DNA from 4 places in the Pseudescherichia sp. L3 genome. Region 1 is predicted to be linked to each of the others. Evidence: predicted binding sites of a transcription regulator. Region 1 holds the regulator's gene; each other region holds the start of a gene.

What was found. The regulator LexA, encoded in region 1, represses DNA repair genes until DNA is damaged. The targets are predictions, from matches to a motif close to TNCTGTATGTACATACAGNA.
Region 2: the regulator LexA is predicted to act here: its motif matches at 1,327-1,346, upstream of NR795_RS08580 (YebG family protein).
Region 3: the regulator LexA is predicted to act here: its motif matches at 1,543-1,562, upstream of dinB (DNA polymerase IV).
Region 4: the regulator LexA is predicted to act here: its motif matches at 1,139-1,158, upstream of NR795_RS04765 (metal-dependent hydrolase).

Annotation. Positions count from the first base shown of each region.
Region 1 covers NZ_JANKYC010000002.1:745,511-748,485, forward strand. Annotated here, with positions in the region: gene zur (zinc uptake transcriptional repressor Zur) at 217-732, shown strand; gene NR795_RS15070 (CsbD family protein) at 810-1,019, opposite strand; gene lexA (transcriptional repressor LexA) at 1,276-1,884, opposite strand; gene NR795_RS15080 (diacylglycerol kinase) at 1,993-2,361, opposite strand; gene plsB (glycerol-3-phosphate 1-O-acyltransferase PlsB) at 2,491-2,975, shown strand, end outside.
Region 2 covers NZ_JANKYC010000001.1:1,749,137-1,752,111, reverse strand. Annotated here, with positions in the region: gene kdgA (bifunctional 4-hydroxy-2-oxoglutarate aldolase/2-dehydro-3-deoxy-phosphogluconate aldolase) at 1-8, shown strand, start outside; gene purT (formate-dependent phosphoribosylglycinamide formyltransferase) at 53-1,231, opposite strand; gene NR795_RS08580 (YebG family protein) at 1,362-1,670, shown strand; gene yebF (protein YebF) at 1,736-2,083, shown strand; gene NR795_RS08570 (tellurite resistance TerB family protein) at 2,178-2,837, shown strand; gene ptrB (oligopeptidase B) at 2,922-2,975, shown strand, end outside.
Region 3 covers NZ_JANKYC010000001.1:12,013-14,987, forward strand. Annotated here, with positions in the region: gene NR795_RS00075 (class II glutamine amidotransferase) at 1-604, shown strand, start outside; gene dpaA (peptidoglycan meso-diaminopimelic acid protein amidase) at 575-1,318, opposite strand; gene dinB (DNA polymerase IV) at 1,594-2,649, shown strand; gene pepD (cytosol nonspecific dipeptidase) at 2,736-2,975, opposite strand, start outside.
Region 4 covers NZ_JANKYC010000001.1:973,403-976,377, forward strand. Annotated here, with positions in the region: gene NR795_RS04760 (L-cystine transporter) at 1-399, opposite strand, end outside; gene NR795_RS04765 (metal-dependent hydrolase) at 534-1,124, opposite strand; gene hxpB (hexitol phosphatase HxpB) at 1,248-1,916, opposite strand; gene NR795_RS04775 (YniB family protein) at 2,065-2,601, shown strand; gene NR795_RS04780 (fructosamine kinase family protein) at 2,635-2,975, opposite strand, start outside.

The sequences.
Region 1 (2,975 bases):
CGTAACAATCTGCGTCTTTTTATAAAGACTCTTTACTTATAGAGGAGGAAATTCGATTGGGGAAGTTTTTCTACTACGGGCGTTGAAAATTTCAGGTAAATGCCAGGGGTAAGGCCTCTTGCGGGCGGAAGGATGGCGTGGATCTCGGCGTTCGCCACAGGATATGGTAAAGTAGCAGTTTCAACGTTATTACATTACGTCACTTGAGGATGCCCAATGGATAAGACCACTTCGCAGCAGATGCTGGCACATGCTGAAACGCTGTGCGCGCAGCGCAACGTGCGCCTGACCCCGCAGCGCCTTGAGGTTCTACGCCTGATGAGCCTGCAACAGGGTGCGATCAGCGCTTACGATTTACTCGATCTTTTGCGTGTCTCTGAGCCGCAGGCCAAGCCGCCAACGGTTTATCGCGCTCTCGACTTCCTGCTGGAGCAGGGATTTGTGCATAAGGTTGAGTCGACAAACAGCTACGTGCTGTGTCACCTCTTCGATCAGCCCACGCATACGTCGGCGATGTTCATCTGCGATCGCTGTGGCGTGGTAAAAGAGGAAGCGGCTGAGGGCGTGGAAGATATCATGCATGCGCTAGCGGCAAAGATGGGCTTTGCGCTACGGCATAACGTTATTGAGGCGCACGGGCTTTGTGCAGCGTGTTCGGAAGTGGAAGCCTGTCGTCATCAGGGCGAGTGCCAGCACGATCACAGCATCTTAGTGAAGAAAAAACCGCGTTAGGCTACGAGGTAGAGCAGGAAGGGTCGGTACATCCTTGTACCGTCGGGCAGGGCATTCAAGCTGTCTATCTAGCGTGATTACCAGCGATACTCGTTACGAGTTTCCCATTCGCCGACTTCTTTCTCGGCCTGGTCTTTCTGATAACCGTAACGTTCTTGAATTTTACCGACCAGCTGGTCGCGTTTACCTTCAATAACGGTCATATCATCGTCCGTTAATTTGCCCCATTGCTCTTTCGCTTTACCTTTGAACTGTTTCCAGTTACCGCCGACTTCGTCTTTATTCATAATGGTATCCTCATCATCGTTCGGTGTTGAATAGCAATATTCGTTGGTCCTTCGTTACGTTCGTTATCTGCTGAACGTGATAATAATTGTAGCTAAGGATTTTCTAAGGTGGGATTTATTCGGAATATTTAACCATTCAGAGGCAAACAAACAACAGGAAGAGAGGGCAAAAAAAGAGGGAGCAAATGCAGGAACAAAAAAATAGATTAAGCGCTGTGGCAGGATAAAGCGAGCTGCCACAGGCACTTACAGGATATCAGAGCCATTCGCCGTTGCGAATAACGCCGACCGCCAGCCCTTCAATACTGAAATTCTGCTGACGCAGGTCAACAACGATAGGATCGAAGTCGCTGTTTTCAGGCAGTAGCTGTACGGTATTGCCCTGCTTTTTCAGCCGCTTTACCGTCACTTCATCATCAATACGCGCCACGATCACCTGGCCGTTACGCGCTTCCTGAGTTTTATGTACTGCCAGCAGATCGCCATCCATGATGCCGATATCTTTCATCGACATCCCGCTAACCCGCAGCAGGAAATCAGCGCTGGGCTTAAACAGGGAGGGATCGACCTGGTAGTGGCCTTCAATATGCTGCTGCGCCAGCAGCGGCTCACCGGCAGCGACGCGGCCAATCAACGGCAGCCCCTCTTCCTCTTCCTGCAGCAGTCGGATCCCGCGCGATGCGCCGGAAACAATCTCAAGAACCCCTTTACGCGCCAGCGCTTTCAGGTGTTCTTCCGCCGCGTTTGGCGAACGGAATCCCAAACGCTGCGCAATCTCAGCACGCGTCGGCGGCATGCCGGTCTGGCTGATGTGATCGCGAATGAGATCAAACACCTCTTGCTGCCTGGCTGTTAACGCTTTCATCCCGCCCCCTGGGTGTATATACAGTTATGCTGTGAGTATATACAGCAAAAACTGTTTTTGAAACCAAATTTTGAGCAAAACCGCCGCACAAGCCCGATTTTGCGCACCTTAGCGGTAATGTGGCCAGAGCAGCATGCCCCAGGTTGCCAGCGCAAGCAGGATAGACATCAGCACCGCCGCTGAGCCCATGTCTTTGGCCCGGCCGGAAAGCTCATGAAAATCAGTGCCAATGCGGTCAACAACCGCTTCGATCGCGCTGTTCAGGATCTCCACTATCATTACCAGCACTACGGACCCAATGAGCAGCACGCGGGTAATAGCGTCTACGTCGAGCCAGCAGGCGATAACAATAGCGAGGATCACCGCCACGGCCTCCTGGCGGAAGGCGGCCTCATTGAGCCATGCCGCACGAACGCCCTTCCATGAGTACCCTGCAGCTTTAATGATTCGGGTTAAACCAGTGGTATTATTGGCCATCAAAAGAACCTTTTTATGTAATTATCGTCAATGTCTATGCGAGCGTACCGAGGTACAAAAGATATTCTGCGCGCTTTCTGATATTCTTGCGGCGCAATGGCATTATTAACCAGAGGCTTCACATTGTTTATGTCCGGCTGGCCACGAATTTACTACAAATTACTGAATTTACCATTAAGCGTGTTGGTAAAAAGCAAGTCGATTCCGGCAGAACCTGCCCAGGAACCAGGACTCGATACCTCACGCCCTATTATGTACGTTTTGCCTTATAACTCGAAGGCAGACTTACTGACTTTGCGTGCTCAGTGTCTGGCACATGAGCTGCCCGACCCGCTGGAGCCGCTGGAGATCGACGGCGCGCTGCTGCCGCGCTACATCTTTATCCATAGCGGCCCGCGTGTTTTTAGCTGGTACACGCCAAAAGAAGATTCCGTTAAGCTGTTCCATGACTACCTGGATCTCCACCGTAATCACCCGGATCTGGACGTACAGATGGTGCCGGTATCGGTGATGTTTGGCCGCTCGCCGGGGCGCGAAAAAGGCGAAGTTAACCCGCCGCTGCGCATGCTGAACGGCATCCAGAAGTTCTTTGCCGTCTCCTGGCTGGGCCGCGA
Region 2 (2,975 bases), on a different contig from region 1:
AGCAGTAATCGTTATGATAGCGTAACAAAAACGGGCCCTTCGGCCCGTTTTTTTATCCCTTCACTATCACGCTCGCGGCGGCGCTTTTCGCCCGTTCTACCGCATCCTCTACGCTTTCACCGGTGGCTAACGCCACGCCTAATCGCCGCGTGCCGTCGATCTCCGGCTTGCCGAACAGGCGCAGCTGAAGACCCGCGCCCACCGCCGCCTGTACGTTATCGAAGCACACGTTATCGCTCTTCAACGCGGGCAGGATCACCGCCGAGGCGGAGGGGCCATACTGACGTACGCCGCCTACCGGCAGACCGAGGAAGGCGCGGACGTGCAGAGCAAACTCCGAGAGATCCTGGGAGATCAGCGTGACCATGCCGGTATCGTGTGGACGCGGTGACACCTCGCTGAAGATCACCTCGTCGCCGCAGACAAACAGCTCCACGCCGAACAGACCATAGCCGCCCAGCGCCAGCACCACTTCCTCGGCAATAGCCTGGGCGCGGGAGAGAGCCAGCTCGCTCATCTGCTGCGGCTGCCAGGATTCACGGTAGTCGCCATCCTCCTGACGATGGCCGATAGGGTCACAGAAGTGCACCCCGTCAACGGCGCTCACGGTCAGGAGCGTAATTTCAAAGTCAAACTTCACCACGCCTTCGACAATGACGCGTCCCGCTCCGGCGCGCCCGCCAAGCTGGGCGTACTGCCAGGCATCGTGCAGCTCATCGGCGCTGCGAATAAAGCTCTGGCCTTTGCCGGACGAACTCATCACCGGCTTGATAATGCACGGCAGGCCGAGCGCCGCAACCGCTTCTGTGAACGCGACTTCGCTGTCGGCGAAGCGGTAGGTTGAGGTAGGCAGGCTCAGCTCTTCAGCGGCCAGGCGGCGGATCCCCTCCCGGTTCATGGTCAGCTTCGCGGCACGGGCGCAGGGCACAACCTGTTGGCCCTGGGCCTCAAGCTCAAGCAGCGTATCCGTGGCGATAGCTTCGATCTCCGGCACGATAAAATCCGGTTTCTCCTGCGCCACCAGCGCTTTTAACGCCTCACCGTCCAGCATGTTGATCACGTATGAACGATGGGCGACGTGCATTGCCGGGGCATCCGCATAGCGGTCCACCGCAATCACTTCAATACCCAGGCGCTGGCACTCAATCGCCACCTCTTTACCCAGCTCACCAGAGCCTAACAGCATTACACGCGTGGCTGCCGGACGCAGCGCCGTACCTAAAAAAGTCATACTCTCAACCCCTTAAAAATTTCGGACTATTATACACGAAAACGTTTGCGTGTCTTTTTTCGGCTTGCATTTCAGCGGGGAAATGCTTACTATTATACTGTATAAATAAACAGGTAAATGAGGCTGCATTATGGCGGTTGAAGTCAAATACGTGGTAATCCGCGAAGGTGAGGAAAAAATGTCTTTTGCCAGCAAAAAGGAAGCCGATGCGTACGACAAAATGCTCGATCTGGCGGAAGTACTGGAAGGCGTGCTGGTAAATGCCCCCGTTGCGTTTGATGACGCGCAGCGTGAGCAGATGGCGCTGTGGCTGGCGGAGCAGAAAGAGACCCTCAGTGCGGTATTCCGCTCGGGTAAGCTGCCGGATCCTGATGCCGCGCCAATGAAAAGCGATACCGTAACGGATATGCCGACGGCGAAGCGTAGCAAAGTAGCCTAACCGCAGCTTGCGCTGCCGGTAATTTGTACCATGCTTTGTGTGGGTTATGCGCACAGGAGATAAGCATGAACAAATCAGGATTACTGCTCGGCCTTGCCTTGCTGGCCGGCAGCGTTAGCGTACAGGCTGCCAATAGTAAATCAGTGAAGTTTCCCAGCTGTGAAGGGCTGGATGCCGCCGGTATCGCCGCCAGCGTCAAGCGCGACTACCAGCAAAATCGCATTGCGCGCTGGGCCGATGACCAGGAGACGCTGGGGCAGGCCGATCCTGTTGCCTGGATCAACGTCAAAGAGATTACTGGTAAACAGGATAAGTGGACCGTTCCGCTGACCGTTCGCGGCAAAAACACCGATATCCACTATCAGGTAGCGGTTGACTGCAAAGGTGGCAAGGCCGTCTATACCCATCGTTAACCCTCCCCGCCTTTTCGCTTCTTTAGTCAGCTTAGACATTTCCTGACAACCCCTCGCTTACTCTGTGGTTTGACACAGAATAAGCGAGGGAATTATGACTAACTGGATGAATCAATTACAGTCGCTGCTGGGCCAGAAAGGGGCGTCCGCCTCATCGGGTGACGGACAGGGACTTAGCAAGCTGCTGGTGCCCGGCGCACTGGGTGGCCTGGCGGGCCTGCTGGTCTCGAACTCCTCTTCCCGTAAGCTGCTCACGAAATACGGTACCAGCGCGCTGCTGATGGGCGGCGGGGCCGTTGCTGGCACGGTGTTGTGGAACAAATATAAAGATCGCGTGCGTAGTACGCATCAGGATGAGCCGCAGTTTGGTCAGCAGAGCTCGCCGCTGGATGTGCGCACCGAACGTCTCATCCTGGCATTGGTCTTTGCCGCGAAAAGCGACGGCCACATTGATGCGCGCGAGCGCGAAGCCATCGATCTGCAAATGCGCGAGGCGGGGGTTGAGGAGCAGGGCAGAGCGCTGGTGGCGCAGGCTATCGAGCAGCCTCTCGATCCGCAACGGCTGGCTCGTGACGTGCGTAACGAGGAGGAGGCGCTGGAGCTGTACTTCCTCAGCTGTGCGGCGATCGATATCGATCACTTTATGGAGCGCAGCTATCTTAACGCCCTCGGTGACGCTTTGAAGATCCCTCAGGACGTGCGTGACGGCATTGAACAGGACCTTAAAGCACAAAAAAGCGCGCTGCCAGGCTAGCTTACACGCGTTGGTGGCGCGTTTCGCTTGCAACATGCGTGGGTTTTGCCACCCTTATAGGGTGTAAACTGAAAAGATAACGCTATGCCACCAAAAGCAAAAAAAGTACCGCACGTCATGACTCAGCATGGCGACACG
Region 3 (2,975 bases), on a different contig from region 1:
CTACAACTCTCCGATAGCGAAACTGGTTCAGGATTACCCGATTAAGTCTTGTTCAGTGGTGGCCCATATTCGTCAGGCCAATCGGGGAGAGGTGTCGCTGGAGAATACCCATCCCTTTACCCGCGAGCTGTGGGGACGCAACTGGACCTACGCCCACAACGGGCAGCTAACGGGGTATAAAACGCTGGAGACCGGCAACTTCCGTCCGGTTGGCGAGACCGACAGCGAGAAGGCGTTTTGCTGGCTGCTGCATAAGCTCACCGCCCGCTATCCGCGCACGCCAGGCAATATGGCGGCGGTGTTTAAGTACATTGCCTCGTTGGCGGGGGAGCTGCGTGAGAAGGGCGTGTTCAATATGCTGCTGTCGGACGGACGCTACGTGATGGCGTTCTGCTCAACGAATCTGTTCTGGATCACCCGTAGAGCGCCATTTGGCGTAGCCAAGCTGCTGGATCAGGATGTTGAGATCGACTTTCAAAAAGAGACCACGCCCAATGACGTGGTCTCTGTGATTGCTACCCAGCCGCTTACCGGCAATGAAACCTGGCACAAGATCATGCCAGGGGAGTGGGTGCTATTTTGTCTCGGGGAGCGTGTAGTTTGATGCCAGCTGAGGCTGGATCGCGCCGCTGTTGTTAAGCGGCTTGCTCACCACATAACGGCCATCCACCACCGAGACGACCGGCGGCTGGTGGAGGGTATTGAAGTAGTCATAGCCAGGCTTCAGCTGCTTCCAGAAGTCCGCATAGTATGAGTTCTTATGGCGCGCCATATTAGCGTCGGTCATGCGGAACGGATAGATGCTTACCTGCACGCCCTGCTGGCCAAACACCAGTGCGCCGGTGACGAACTGGAAGATCTCATCGATGCCGGAATCGGTCATGGCGTAGCAGCCTACCGAAACACATGCCCCGTGGATCATCAGGTATTTTCCTTCATAGCCGTGCGAGCGATCGTAGGCATTAGGGAAGCCGATGTTGATCGCCTTATAGAAGCGGCTATCCGGCTTAAGCTGGCTGCGCTGAACGGTATAGAACCCTTCCGGACTTTTGAAATCGCCCTGACGCTGTTTCGGACCGAGACCGCCGGAGTAGTTACAGATCTTGTAGCTATCCATCAGCTGGTACTGCTCGCCCATCTTGACGTACAGCTCAAGCGTGCGCTCTTCCTTAAAGATCTGGATATAGACCGGGGAACCCATTAACTGCTGCTTGTATTCTTTACTAACGGGCGTTGTTGAGCTGTTGCTGCTGAGCAGGCCGGCAAACGAGACGCACGGTATTGTAAGCATCGCAATGAATAATGCGATTATGCGCATACTACTTGTTCCTTGATAAAGCGGTTACCATATTGCCAGGACGGCAAAAGCGATCCGAAATAAGACTAATCTGTATTAGGAGCGCTCACATTATCACCCCCATATTTTTTCGCAAGCCCGCCAGGCGGAGTTTACAAATTGTTTTGCTCAGGCCCCATCATACCGCTATTCAAGACCCTTGGCTAAGCTTGTGCATAAGCGGTGCTTCTCATTTTATCCGCAAAGGCTGTATACTTATCCAGTGAGGGCAGAGACTTCCCAGGCAAACTAAGCAGATGCGAAAAATAATACATGTTGATATGGACTGCTTTTTCGCAGCGGTTGAGATGCGTGACAATCCCGCTCTGCGAGATATCCCTATCGCCATCGGCGGAAGCCGTGAGCGGCGGGGCGTCATTAGCACCGCGAACTACCCGGCGCGCAAGTTTGGCGTCCGCAGCGCGATGCCTACCGGAATGGCGCTCAAACTCTGCCCGCATCTCACCCTGTTGCCGGGGCGCTTCGATGCCTATAAAGAAGCCTCGCGGCATATTCAGGCGATCTTCTCCCGCTATACCTCACGCATTGAACCTCTCTCGCTGGATGAAGCCTTTCTCGACGTGACCGACAGCGTGCACTGCCACGGCTCGGCCACCCTGATGGCCCAGGAGATCCGCCAGAGCATCTTTAACGAGCTGCAGCTCACCGCCTCGGCGGGCGTTGCGCCGGTTAAGTTTCTGGCTAAGATCGCCTCCGACCTCAACAAGCCCAACGGCCAGTACGTTATTACCCCGGACGAGGTGCCCGCCTTTCTGAAGACGCTGCCGCTGGCGAAGATCCCGGGGGTTGGCAAAGTCTCGGCCGCAAAGCTGGAGACGCTCGGCCTGCGCACCTGCGAAGACGTGCAGAAGAGCGATCTCGCCATGCTCCTCAAACGCTTCGGAAAGTTTGGCCGCGTGCTCTGGGAGCGTAGCCAGGGCATTGACGAGCGAGAGATCACCGGTGAGCGGCTGCGCAAGTCGGTGGGCGTGGAACGAACCCTGGCGGAAGATATCCACGAATGGGAGGAGTGTGTGGCGATTATCGAGCGCCTCTACCCGGAGCTGGAGCGGCGGCTGGCCGCCGTTAAGCCGGATCTGCTGATCGCGCGTCAGGGAGTAAAGCTCAAGTTTAACGATTTTCAGCAGACTACACAGGAGCACGTCTGGCCCCGGCTGAATAAAGAGGATCTGATTGCCACCGCCCATAAAGCGTGGGATGAGCGACGGGGAGGGCGAGGCGTGCGGCTGGTGGGGCTGCATGTAACGCTGCTCGATCCGCAGCTTGAAAGGCAGCTAGTGCTGGGGCTGTAAAAAAGCCCGGCAGCGTAATGCCTGCCGGGCCTGTAGCTCGATCTCTGTAGGCCCGGTAAGGCGAAGCCGCCACCGGGCGTTACTGTCTATTTCGCTGGAATGGACTTCAGCAGTTCGGTCAGCAGGGTCCAGTACTGACCCACGCTTTCGATGTGTACCTGCTCATCCGGGGAGTGCGGACCGGTGATGGTTGGCCCAATAGAGACCATGTCCATATCCGGGTACGGCTTTTTGAACAGGCCGCACTCAAGGCCGGCGTGGATCACCTGGATGTTCGGCGTTTTGTCGAACAGACGCTGATAGGTTTCACGCACCAGCTGCATGAC
Region 4 (2,975 bases), on a different contig from region 1:
GGTGAGGCCAAACAGGTTCGTTACCAGCACCCCGACCAGCGCCGCGATCAGCGTGGTAAACAGCAGCGTACCGATGGTTAATACGCTGATTTTACCCAGCTGGGAGGCGTTATGCAGACGGGCCACCGCGCTGAGAATCGAGGCAAATACCAGCGGCATCACGATCATCTGCAGCAGCTGGACATAGCCGTTACCGACTACGTTAAACCACTGGATAGAATCTTTCAGCACCTGGCTCTCTGCACCATAGATTGCTTGCAGCACCAGACCAAACACCACGCCGATCGCCAGACCGACCAGCACTTTCTTTGCCAGACTCCACTGCTTGTGGCGCGTCTGCGCCAGCACAAATAGCAAGGCGACGAACACCACGATGTTCGCAATTAAAGGGAAATTCATTTCAGATCTCCTGAACGGTTTTTTATCAGGCGGCGCGTGCATGCCGCCCTGTTGCCGCCAAGGTTAGCAGAAGTGTGATTTAGGTCTTATATCCAAATGGAATGGGTTATAAGAAAATGGCCAAATTCGTCTGGCTAATGACCGGATTGCTGATTTATAAAGCGAGTGAACTCACCTTGCACGGTATTGATAACCTGAGAAGACCAGCGCACGGCGCTGTTATCGGGTACGCTCTGCGGCATCCAGACGGCATAGGTAAACAACACCATACAGAGCACGCGCTCAAGCTGGTTACCGCGCTGCGGCCGAAGAATAGGCAGGCGGAAGCGCCAGCGACAGGGCCAGAGCAGCGGTACGCCGGCGGGAGTCAGCATATCGGCCAGAATATGGCTCAGGTAGCCCAGCACCATGCCCTGCAAAACATCGGCAGGGATAAACCAGCTATCAGGCACTTTAAGATAGAAAAGCGTTACGGCAATAAACACCGCCAGCAGGCTATGCGTAAAGCCGCGGTGGCCAAAGGCCCGGGCGATCGGTTTCGAGATCCACTTCAGGCGCTGGCCAAGAAACGATTTCGGATGATCGATATCCGGGAGCAGGCAGGTGACAATGGCTGAGGGAATAACATGCCACCAGTCCCCTTGCGCAAGCACAGGGGTAAGCTCGGCGTTTTTGGCAAACACCGCGCAGGCAATGGAAAAAAGGAGGTGTCCTTCCGCCGTCATGATCATACTCACTCAACTGTCGAAGTATACAGTATAGGGTTTTTGTACAGTAGGCGGAAGAGGTGACGGTGTAACACTTTGTCACCGTTTTATATTTTTTTTCTCAGGAGGGCAAAATGCGCGTTATCCGCGCAAATCGTGCTCCGTCAGCTGGGCTAGCGACTCAAGCTTGATGTTTGCCAACGCATAGCGCGGATCGTGGCGGTTCTCCTCCGCAGGCACAACGATGGCGCGCATACGGGCCGCTTTTGCCGCAATCATTCCGTTGACCGAGTCCTCTAACGCTACACAGGAGAGAGGATCGACGCCGAGCTTTGCCGCACAGTCGAGGTAGACCTGCGGATGGGGTTTGCTGTAGGGAAGCGTCTGCGCCGACGCCAGGGCATCAAAGTAGTCGCTCAGCTCGAAAAGCGACAGGACTTTCTCCAGCATATAGAGCGGCGAAGCGGATGCCAGGCCGACTTTTAACCCTTTCGCTTTACACAGCGCCAGCGCCTCACGCACCCCGGGCAGCAGCGGACGTTGCTCATCAACCAGGGAGATAGCGCGCTGGATGATCCTGTCTGTCACCTCCTGTTTCCCCGGTCCGCTCCAGGGCTGCATGGCGTACCAGAGATCGACCACCATATCGATACGCAGGCCCAACGTATCAGGCATCTCATGGCGACGGGTAACATCGACGCCCAGACTGGATATCACCTCCAGCTCGGCCCGGTCCCAAAGCGGCTCGGAGTCGATAAGCAAGCCATCCATATCAAAAATAGCGGCGAGGATCTGACGCGGGGTTGACATAACAACCTCTCCTTATGAGTGGAATAAATAGACAAATGAACGTTCATTATGGCTGTTGGACGAGGATAACGCTTTTAAAGGCGGGCGAAAATCCCGTTCAGAAGGTAGACTTAACCCGCAAATAGAACGTCTTAAACAAGGGGAATTCATGACGTATCAACAAGCTGGACGCATTGCCGTGCTCAAGCGCGTTCTGGGATGGGTGATTTTTATCCCGGCGGTGGTTTCCACCCTGATTTCCGTATTCAAATTTATGTACGATCACAGCGAGAAGCAGCCGGGGATCAACGCCGTGATGCTGGATTTCGCCCATGTCATGATTGAGATGATGCGTTTCAATACGCCGTTTCTCAATGTTTTCTGGTACAACTCGCCGACGCCGGATTTTCACCACCAGCTGAATATCGGCTTCTGGATTATCTACGCCCTGATATTTGTCGGCCTGGCGCTACAGGCCTCCGGGGCGCGCATGAGCCGTCAGACCCGCTTCCTGCGTGAGGGGGTTGAAGATCAGCTCATCCTTGAGAAGGCGAAGGGAGCGGACGGCCTAACCCGCGAACAGATCGAGTCGCGTATCGTTGTGCCGCGTCATACCATCTTCCTGCAAATCTTCCCGCTGTACGTGCTGCCGGTGATTGTCATCATTGCTGGCTACTTCTTCTTTACCCTGCTCGGGTTTATGTAGCCGGGACGTCAATTGGGCTGTTGGCCGCGCCGATTACGCGGCCAGGATCCTGTCCAACGCCTGCTGAGCCGTCACCAGATGCTGCCCGCCAAAGAGGATCGCCCGATTAAACAGCGTGTAGAGCTGGTAGATGGGCTGACGCTCCAGGAAATCGTTTGGCAGAGGCAGCACCGACTGATAGCCATCATAGATCTGTGGCGGCTGCTCCGGGTGCAGCGGCAGCATCGCCAGATCGCACTCTCTGTCCCCCCAGTAGCAGGCTGGGTCAAAAATGTAGGGGCCGTTGGGGCCCAGCGCACAGTTATTTGACCACAGGTCGCCATGCAGCAGAGAGGGCTGCGGCTGGTGGGCGGCAAGGCGCTGCTGAATATGTT